Regions from separate parts of the Pseudomonas edaphica genome, predicted to be linked through region 1. Evidence: predicted binding sites of a transcription regulator. Region 1 holds the regulator's gene; each other region holds the start of a gene.
The links. Region 1 encodes sigma-54, which starts transcription at its own class of promoters, with help from an activator protein. Its sites were predicted from a motif close to ANTGGCATNNANNTTGCTNT; they were not measured.
Positions count from the first base shown of each region.

Region 1 (3,274 bases):
TTGATCTTGAGATCCGCGAGGTCAATGATCGGCCCCAGCAGCGTGGTCTCATCCTCTATGGCTTCGGCCAGGGAGCGATGCGGACTGCTGAGGGGGTGACGTCGACGGGTTTCGGAGAAACGCTTGAGCAGCGTCTCCTCGTCGGCATCCAGGTACAGCACATCGCAATGAATATGCTTGGCGCGTACTTCCTCGAGCAGTTGCGGGAAGCGCTCGAGGTGGCTGGGCAGGTTGCGGGCGTCAATCGAGACGGCCACCAGTGGCTGCGGCAGTTCAGTGTGGATCAGGGCGCGTTCGGCCAACTCCGGCAGCAAGCCCGCCGGCAGGTTGTCGATGCAGTAGAAACCGTTGTCCTCAAGGACGTTGAGGGCGGTGCTTTTACCCGAGCCGGAGCGGCCGCTGACGATGATCAAACGCATGGTTACTGCCCGCTTTGCTCATCGAGTACAACCTGATAAAGCGCCTCGTTGCTGCTGGCACTGCGCAGTCTGTCGCGTACTTCTTTGCGGTCGAGCATGCTGGCTATCTGCCGAAGCAGTTCCAGGTGCGCATCGGTGGCGGCTTGCGGGACCAGCAGAACGAACAGCAGGTCAACCGGGGCGCCGTCGATGGCGTCGAAATCGATGGGGGCTTCGAGGTGGAGCAGGGCGCTGACGGGGGTCTCGCAGCCTTTGAGGCGGCAATGAGGAATGGCGATGCCGTTGCCAAAACCGGTTGAACCGAGTTTTTCACGGGCGATCAGCGCGTCGAATACATCCTGCATCTCCAGATCCGGCACTTCGCGCGCGATCAGGTTGGCAATTTGTTCGAGGGCTTTCTTTTTGCTGCCGCCCGGCACGTTCACAAGGGAACGGCCGGGGGTCAGGATAGTTTCAAGTCGGATCATGGGTGGGGAGTGTTAGCGGCCTGTGCCTTGAAGAAGGCTCTGCTGCTTTTCCTTATGCTTTTTAAGTTGGCGGTCAAGCTTGTCAGTCAAGGCATCAATTGATGCATACATGTCTTCATGCTCGGCATTGGCGACTACTTCGCCACCGGGTATCTGGAGAGTCGCCTCAATTTTCTGCTGAAGCTTGTCGACCTTCATGATGACTTGCACATTGGTGATTTTGTCGAAATGACCCTCAAGCCGTTTCAGCTTCTGCTCGACGTATTCGCGCAATGGAGGGGTGACTTCTACATGGTGTCCACTGATGTTGACTTGCATACAGCTTCTCCTTCGTTGCCAGTGCATAAAGCGGTGGGTAGGAATACCCACCACTGGAACGCTATGGCCCGCCCGTCACATCAAACGCTTACGCTCGCTGGAAGGCGCGATCCCGAGGGACTCGCGGTACTTGGCGACGGTTCGACGGGCGACCTGAATGCCTTGTGCCTCCAGTAAACCAGCGATCTTACTGTCACTCAATGGCTTTTTCTGATTTTCCGCCGCAACCAGTTTTTTGATGATCGCGCGGATCGCCGTGGACGAGCATTCACCGCCTTCGGAGGTGCTGACGTGGCTGGAGAAAAAGTATTTCAGCTCATAAATACCCCGTGGGGTATGCATGAATTTCTGCGTGGTTACCCGTGAAATCGTCGATTCATGCATACCTACCGCTTCGGCAATGTCATGCAGAACCAGTGGCTTCATCGCCTCGTCGCCATATTCCAGGAAGCCGCGCTGGTGCTCGACGATCTGGGTGGCCACTTTCATCAGGGTTTCGTTACGGCTTTGCAGGCTCTTGATGAACCAGCGCGCTTCCTGCAACTGGTTGCGCATGAAGGTGTTGTCGGCACTGGTGTCGGCGCGGCGCACAAAGCCTGCGTATTGTGGGTTGACCCGCAGGCGAGGCACCGATTCCTGGTTCAACTCCACCAGCCAGCGTTCGTTGTCTTTGCGCACGATCACGTCGGGCACGACATATTCGGCTTCGCTGGACTCGATCTGCGAGCCGGGGCGCGGGTTGAGGCTCTGTATCAGCTCGATGACCTGGCGCAGGTCGTCTTCCTTGAGCTTCATGCGGCGCATCAACTGGCTGTAGTCGCGGCTGCCCAGCAGGTCGATGTAGTCGGTGACCAGGCGCTGGGCTTCGGCGAGCCACGGGGTCTTGGCCGGCAGTTGGCGCAGTTGCAGCAACAGGCATTCGCTTAAGGTGCGAGCGCCAATGCCGGCAGGCTCGAACTGTTGGATGCGATGCAGGACGGCTTCGATTTCGTCCAGTTCGATGTCCAGTTCCGGGTCGAAGGCTTCAAGAATCTCGTCGAGCGTCTCGTCCAGGTAGCCCTGATTGTTGATACAGTCGATCAGGGTTACGGCGATCAGGCGATCGGTATCGGACATCGGCGCCAGGTTCAGTTGCCACAGCAAGTGGCTCTGCAGGCTCTCACCGGCGGACGTGCGAGTGGTGAAGTCCCACTCGTCGTCGTCATTGCTGGGCAGGCTGCTGGCGCTGGTCTGGTAGACGTCTTCCCAGGCGGTGTCCACGGGAAGCTCGTTGGGAATGCGTTCGTTCCATTCACCTTCCTCAAGGTTGTCCACCGTAGGGGCGGTTTCCTGATAGGACGGTTCCTGCACGTCGGGGTTGGGTTTTTGCTCGATGTTGTCGGCCAGCGGGTCTGCATTGTCGAAGTCGTCGCCTTCTTCCTGGCGTTCGAGCATCGGATTGGACTCCAGGGCCTCCTGGATTTCCTGTTGCAGGTCCAGGGTCGACAATTGGAGCAGGCGGATGGCCTGTTGCAGCTGCGGTGTCATCGTCAGCTGCTGGCCCATTCTCAGGACTAGCGATGGTTTCATGGCAGGGGCTTAACACCTTATTCGCCGGCGCAATGCGCCATCCACGACAGGGCGCGTGAGCGCCAAACATAAGCAAATTATATGCCTGATATCAGGGGCTTTGCCTAGAGCGCGGTAACAATAAAAAAACTGAGGTTTTTATTGACTTGCACGCGCCCCGAGCAATGGCCTGATACCACCGTGTTTACAGGCGGAACTCGTGACCCAGGTACACTTCCTTCACCAGTTCATTGGCCAGGATAGTGGCGGAGTCACCTTCTGCAATCAGTTGCCCATCGTTAACGATATAGGCGGTTTCGCAGATATCGAGGGTCTCACGCACGTTGTGGTCGGTGATCAGTACACCGATACCCTTGGCCTTGAGGTGATGGATGATCTGCTTGATATCGCCAACCGAGATCGGGTCAACACCGGCGAAAGGTTCGTCCAGCAGGATGAACTTCGGCGCGGTAGCCAGTGCACGTGCGATTTCCACACGGCGACGCTCGCCACCGGACAAGC
Region 1 covers NZ_OZ255725.1:2,229,084-2,232,357, reverse strand. Annotated here, with positions in the region: gene rapZ (RNase adapter RapZ) at 1-419, opposite strand, end outside; gene ptsN (PTS IIA-like nitrogen regulatory protein PtsN) at 422-886, opposite strand; gene hpf (ribosome hibernation-promoting factor, HPF/YfiA family) at 899-1,204, opposite strand; gene ACQY47_RS10110 (RNA polymerase factor sigma-54) at 1,280-2,773, opposite strand; gene lptB (LPS export ABC transporter ATP-binding protein) at 2,958-3,274, opposite strand, start outside.

Region 2 (3,274 bases), 2.9 Mb from region 1:
CAAGTGTTATGCCAGAGTTGTCTGGCAGTTGGGGAGAGAACTAACACCACAAACCAAATGTGGGAGCTGGCTTGCCTGCGATAGCGGTGGGTCAGTTAATACTTCTGTAACTGATGCACCGCTATCGCAGGCAAGCCAGCTCCCACATTGACCGCGTTTTCGGCTTAAGTCAGGCGTAGTAATCGACGGCGCTGGAGCCAACTATCGTCTGGCTCACCGGCGCGACCGCCGCCGCCACTTCAGCAGCGTCACCCGCTTCCCCACCATCACCGCGCCCGCCACTGCCGCTTATGCCGCGCGCCTGGTTCTGCTGCTGTTGCTCCTGGCCCTGACCCTGCCAGCCACGGGACTGGTCGGACACATTGACATCCACCTGCCCCATGCCCTGCTGGGCAAACATCTCGCGCAAACGGCCGGACTGGCTTTCCAGTGCTTCACGTACCACGGCGTGGCCGCTCATGAAGTTGACCTGGGCTTGCTGGTCGGCGGTCATATTGACCTTGATATCCAGGCGCCCCAGTTCAGCCGGCTGCAACTGAATCTCCGCCGACTTGAGGTTGGCGCTGGACAGGTACATCACGCGGTTGACCACCTCTTCGGTCCAGCCGCTCTGGTGCATGGCCAATGGCGCATTGGCCACGGGCGGCGAGGCGTTCGCGGTTTTCGGCGTGGCAGCCTGGGTCAGCGCGGCCAGGCGGTTGGCGAAATCATCCACCCGCGTGTCGCTGCCGGCGTCTTTCAAATCCTTGAGGCCACCTTCGATCAGCCCACTGAAGGCCTTGTCGCCGCCCTGGTCAGTGCTGTCTTTGGTGGCTTGCTGGTCGACCATGTTGGCAAGACCTGCGGCAAAGTTCTGCGCGGCGGTTGGCTGGTCCTGAGTGGTGGTCGGCGCGGCTTTCTGTGGCGTCTGGCTGCTGGCCGACACATGGCCGCCCTGCTCCATGGCCAAGCGCACGGCCGGCATCGAATCCAGCGGATCGGCTTCAGGGTCGAAAGCCGGTTGCTTGGCGTCATCGGTGGCTGCAAGCGGCGCCGCGACCACCGGCTGGGCCGTGTCGTCATGGGTGGCTACCGGCGCGGGCGCTGGCACCGGAACAGGCACCGGCGCAACAACGGCGACCAATGCCGGGTCGACCACCGGATCAGCCGGGGGCTGCTGCGCCACGGCCGGGTCGGCGGGCTTGTCGTCATCACTGCTGGCGCTGTTGTCAGCCTTGGCCGGCTTGGCAGGCAAGGGATTGCCGCTATCGGCAACCGCTGGCGTGCTGGCGGCAGGCTTGTCGTTGTTGGCGACCGGCTTGGTGTTGGTATCCGAAGGCTTGTCACGCGAGATTTTGACCGGAGTGTCATCGGTCTTCAGCGTGGGCTTGGGGCTTTGGTTGGCAAACACTTGAGCGAAACCAGGGCCCTTGTCCCGTGGGTCCGCGGCCGCTACAGGCGGTGTGGCGGCCGGCGCTTGAGGCTTGGCCGCAGCGGCAGCCTGAAGGAGCGAATTGGGGGCGACTGGCATAGTTAAAGGTCTCCACTGCATTGGGGGTCGGGGATGCAGTATTGGGAGGTAGAGCAAGAGTTGGGCCAGGTTTGGTTTTTTGACGGTAGATCCATTGTGCTCTGTGGGAGCTGGCTTGCCTGCGATGCAGACACCTCGGTGTATCAGGCAAAACCAGTCGATGCCATCGCAGGCAAGCCAGCTCCCACATTTGGCCGAGACCGGCTTGGCGACTCAATTCAAAGCTGAAAGCGCTGCCTTTCCGACTCATACAGCGGCCGCACCAACGCAAACTCATGATCAATCTGATCAACCAGCGCACCCAAGTCCGCCGACAACTCGACGGACTCCACCTCCAGCCGCTGACACAACTGCGCCAACCGCACCGCCCCAAGGTTGCCACTGCTGCCCTTGAAGCTATGGGCAATCCGGCCCAACGCCTTGGCGTCACCACGCGACTTGCGCAACGCATCGATACGCTTTTGCGAATCGTCCAGAAAAGTCTCCAGCAACTTCGGATATTCGCTTTCCATCACTTCCTGCAGGCCCGTCAGCACATCAGGGTCCAGATGAATCTCAAGCACTTGTTCGCTCCTTGATCAAGAATCGGCGGATTATGCCAGAGCCCCCCAGCAAAACTCCACGCACACACTGCGCCCGCCATCGGTCCAGCGTACATCGCTGCTCAGTTGCCGTACCAGGCTCAGCCCCCGGCCAGACAAACGGTCGATATCCAGCGGCCGCGCCAGCACCTGTTCCACGTCAAACCCTGGGCCACTGTCTTCGATGCGCAGCGTCATTTTGCCGCCCGTGGCAGTCGGCACCACCTGCACATGTACCCGCACATAACCGCTGTTCAACTGCGTCAGGCGCTCATTGCGCTGCCGGTAATACTCGGCAAATCCTTGGGCATCGCGCTTGAGTCGCGAATCCAGGCCCAGCACGCCATGCTCCAGCGCATTGGAATACAACTCGGCCATCACGCTGTACAACGCCCCGCTTTGCCCACGCAGGCCATGAATCTCCAGCAGCAATTGCAACAGGTACGGCAACGGGTTGTAGCTTTTGAGCGTTCGCGCACGAAACTCGAAGCTCACCGACCAATCCAACGGGCACGACTGGCCACTGTCGGCATACAGCGGCTCAGCCGCCCGCGACGGCTGGCCAGGCTGCAAGGTGATCTCCACCATGCTGACATCATCGCGCGCCTCACCCCGGAACGCCGCCAGGGCCTGCTCAATCTCCTCAAACAAGCGGTCAGGCTTGCGATTACTGGCAAATACCTGCTGCAAACGCGCCGCGCCAAATAACTGTTCACTGGCGTTGGCGGTATCCAGCACCCCATCGGACAACAAGAACACCCGGTCGCCCAAGGCCATGGGCCAGACTTCGGTGCTGTCATCAAACGCCTGTGCCGAAAGCACACCCAGCGGCAGGTGCCGGGATAACAAAGGCGTACGCTTGCCGGTGGCGATCTCATGCACATAGCCGTCGGGCATGCCGCCGTTCCATACCTCCACCACGCGCCGCTGGGTACTCAGGCACACCAGCGTGGCGCAGCAGAACATGTCCACCGGCAAGATGCGCTTGAGCTTGGCATTCATCTCGCGCAGGGTCTGCGCCAGGCCGTAGCCCTTGGCGGTCATGCCGTAGAAGACTTCCGCCAGCGGCATGGCGCCCACTGCGGCCGGCAGGCCATGGCCGGTGAAGTCACCGAGCAGCACATGCATGTCGCCGGACGGCGTATACGCCGCCAACAACAGGTCGCCGTTGAACAGCGCATAG
Region 2 covers NZ_OZ255725.1:5,169,322-5,172,595, reverse strand. Annotated here, with positions in the region: gene ACQY47_RS23615 (flagellar hook-length control protein FliK) at 170-1,510, opposite strand; gene ACQY47_RS23610 (Hpt domain-containing protein) at 1,729-2,073, opposite strand; gene ACQY47_RS23605 (ATP-binding SpoIIE family protein phosphatase) at 2,104-3,274, opposite strand, start outside.
Region 2: ACQY47_RS23615 (flagellar hook-length control protein FliK) is a predicted target of sigma-54. The motif match lies at 1,561-1,580, and genes of this name have one in related genera.

Region 3 (3,274 bases), 1.2 Mb from region 1:
GGTGCGGCCAATGGCTCAACGGCGCCAGGCTGACCACTGACTGAATGGCCGCCACTTCCAGGGCTTCCTGCTCACTCAAGGGCGGCAGCAAACCAGGCAGGCGGCTGGCGAGCAAGGTCTTGCCGGTGCCGGGTGGTCCGCTGAACAGCAGGTTGTGCGCGCCCGCCGCCGCAATCAGCAGTGCGCGCTTGGCGGCAAGCTGGCCTTGCACCTCACTCAGGTCCGGGTAGGGCTTGTTCAGGTACAGCAAACCGTCGGACTTATACGGCTCAATCGGCACAACCCCATTCAGGTGCGCCACCACTTGCAGCAGGTGGTCCACTGCAATCACCTTCAACCCCGACGCCAGGCACGCCTCCTCGGCATTTGCCCGCGGCACTATCACGGTGCGCCCGGCCTTGCGTGCGGCCAGCGCGGCCGGCAGCACACCTTTGACCGCCCGCACCTCACCGGACAGGGCCAATTCCCCCAGGCATTCCACGTCATCGAGCATCAATGCCGGCACCTGCACGCTGGCGGCCAGGATGCCCAAGGCAATCGCCAGATCAAAACGCCCACCATCCTTGGGCAGGTCGGCGGGCGCGAGGTTGAGGGTGATACGACGGGCCGGGTATTGCAGGGCGGAGTTGAGGATGGCGCTGCGCACGCGGTCCTTGCTTTCCTTGACGGCGGTTTCCGGCAGGCCCACCAAGGTAAGCGATGGAAGACCATTGGCCATATGCACTTCGACGGTAACGGCGGGGGCTTCTACGCCAATTTGGGCACGGCTGTGGACGATGGCGAGGGACATGCTCGTTCCTTGAGTGGGAGGCCGCTTCCTGCGGGTTTTTCAAGGGTAGACGAGGTGAGATGCTTTCGAGGGCGGGAGGTTTTACTGAACGTATCCAAAGAGCGACGCAGAACACCGTGGGAGCTGGCTTGCCTGCGATAGCGCCAGTGAATTCAACACCGCTATCGCAGGCAAGCCAGCTCCCACAGGGGCCGGGTTTATTCAGCAGCGGGTGGTGTCAACCGCGCTTCCAGCTCCGCTACCTTCGCTTCCAGACTCTCCAACCGCGCACGCGTGCGGGCCAGTACGACCATCTGGCTGTCAAATTCTTCCCGGCTGACCAGGTCAAGCTTGCTGAAGCCGCTTTGCAGCAGCGCCTTGAACTGGCTTTCGATTTCGTTGCGGGGCAGCGGGGTTTCGCCGCTGAACAGGCGAGAGGCGTGGCCGCTCAGGGCGTCGAGGAGGTCTTTGGGCGCGAGCATGGGAAATATTCCGGAAAACTGTTGGCCGGCAGTGTATCACGCAGCGTCTATAGTCCTTTCACGGCCGCGAGCGCACGCTTTTCGCGCAGAGGGCTGGGCGGCTACGCACTGTTTTTGTGCGCATTGCAGCCGCCAATACGCCCCGCAGGTGGGCATAAGTGGGCAAAGGACTGATTTCAGTGGTTTTTACGGAGCTGGCAAGGTTTCTGCTTAGACGATCATGACCCATGCACTGATGCAGTCGCTGTGACGAATGCAGTGCGCCGACGGATCAGGGGTACAGGTTTCGTCACCAGTGGTTCGCTGGCGTCGCAACGGCAAATGCCGAGGCGACGACGCGTTACAAAGCCAGGCACTGCGCTTAGACTTGAGACGGGTTTGTTTTCCTGGGGCAAGTCCACCAATTCGGGAGAGAGTTTTCATGAAGCTAGTCACTGCCATCATCAAGCCGTTCAAGTTGGACGATGTACGCGAGTCACTGTCCGAGATCGGCGTGCAGGGCATTACCGTTACTGAGGTCAAAGGCTTCGGTCGGCAGAAGGGTCACACCGAGCTGTATCGCGGCGCGGAATACGTGGTCGATTTCCTGCCAAAGGTGAAGATTGATGTCGCCATTGACGACAAGGATCTTGACCGGGTTATCGAGGCGATAACCAAGGCGGCCAACACCGGCAAGATCGGTGACGGCAAGATCTTCGTGGTCAATCTGGAACAGGCTATTCGCATCCGTACCGGCGAAACCGATACCGACGCAATCTAAGCCGCCAAACCCCCAACGCCCCAGGAGAAAACAATATGACTCTGCGTAAATTCGCAGGGCTAGGAGCCCTGTTGTCCCTCGTAATGCCGGCCCTGGCATTGGCGGCGGACCCAGCCCCTGCTCCAGTCCTCAATTCCGGCGACACGGCGTGGATGCTCACATCCACCGCGCTGGTACTGTTCATGACCATTCCGGGCCTGGCGCTGTTCTACGGCGGCATGGTGCGCTCCAAAAACATTCTTTCCGTGATGATGCAGTGCTTCGCCATCACCGGCCTGATCACCATCTTGTGGTTCGTTTACGGCTACAGCATGGCGTTTGATACCACCGGTATGGAAGCAGGCGTCGTCAACCTCAACTCGTTCGTGGGCGGCCTGTCCAAACTGTTCCTGTCGGGTGTAACCCCGGCGAGCATCACCGGCCCTGCGGCGCTGTTCCCTGAGGCGGTGTTTGTCACCTTCCAGATGACCTTTGCCATCATTACCCCTGCGCTGATCGTCGGTGCATTCGCCGAGCGTATGAAGTTCTCCGCGATGCTGATCTTCATGGGCGTCTGGTTCACCCTGGTCTATGCGCCGATTGCCCACATGGTGTGGGGCGGTCCGGGCTCGTTGCTGGGCGACTGGGGCGTGCTGGATTTCGCCGGCGGCACCGTGGTGCACATCAACGCCGGTGTGGCCGGCCTGGTGGCGTGTCTGGTACTCGGCAAGCGTAAAGGCTTCCCGACCACGCCGATGGCACCGCATAACCTGGGTTACACCCTGGTCGGTGCAGCCATGCTGTGGGTTGGCTGGTTCGGCTTCAACGCAGGTTCTGCTGCGGCGGCCAACGGTACTGCCGGTATGGCGATGCTGGTCACTCAGATCGCTACCGCTGCTGCCGCACTGGGCTGGATGTTCGCCGAGTGGGTCACCCACGGTAAGCCAAGCGCACTGGGCATTGCCTCGGGCGTAGTAGCCGGTCTGGTTGCAATCACTCCGGCTGCCGGCACTGTTGGCCCGATGGGCGCTCTGGTCATCGGCCTGGCAGCGGGCGTGGTGTGCTTCTTCTGCGCCACCACCCTGAAACGCAAACTGGGCTACGACGACTCCCTGGACGCCTTCGGCGTGCACGGTATCGGCGGTATCCTCGGCGCGATCCTCACCGGCGTGTTCGCAGCGCCTTCGCTGGGCGGCTTCAACGCGGCCACCACTGATATCGCGGCGCAAGTCTGGATCCAGTGCAAAGGCGTGGGCTTCACCGTGATCTACACGGCCATCGTGA
Region 3 covers NZ_OZ255725.1:3,456,245-3,459,518, forward strand. Annotated here, with positions in the region: gene ACQY47_RS15525 (YifB family Mg chelatase-like AAA ATPase) at 1-790, opposite strand, end outside; gene ACQY47_RS15530 (accessory factor UbiK family protein) at 988-1,251, opposite strand; gene glnK (P-II family nitrogen regulator) at 1,673-2,011, shown strand; gene ACQY47_RS15540 (ammonium transporter) at 2,047-3,274, shown strand, end outside.
Region 3: glnK (P-II family nitrogen regulator) is a predicted target of sigma-54. The motif match lies at 1,445-1,464, and genes of this name have one in related genera.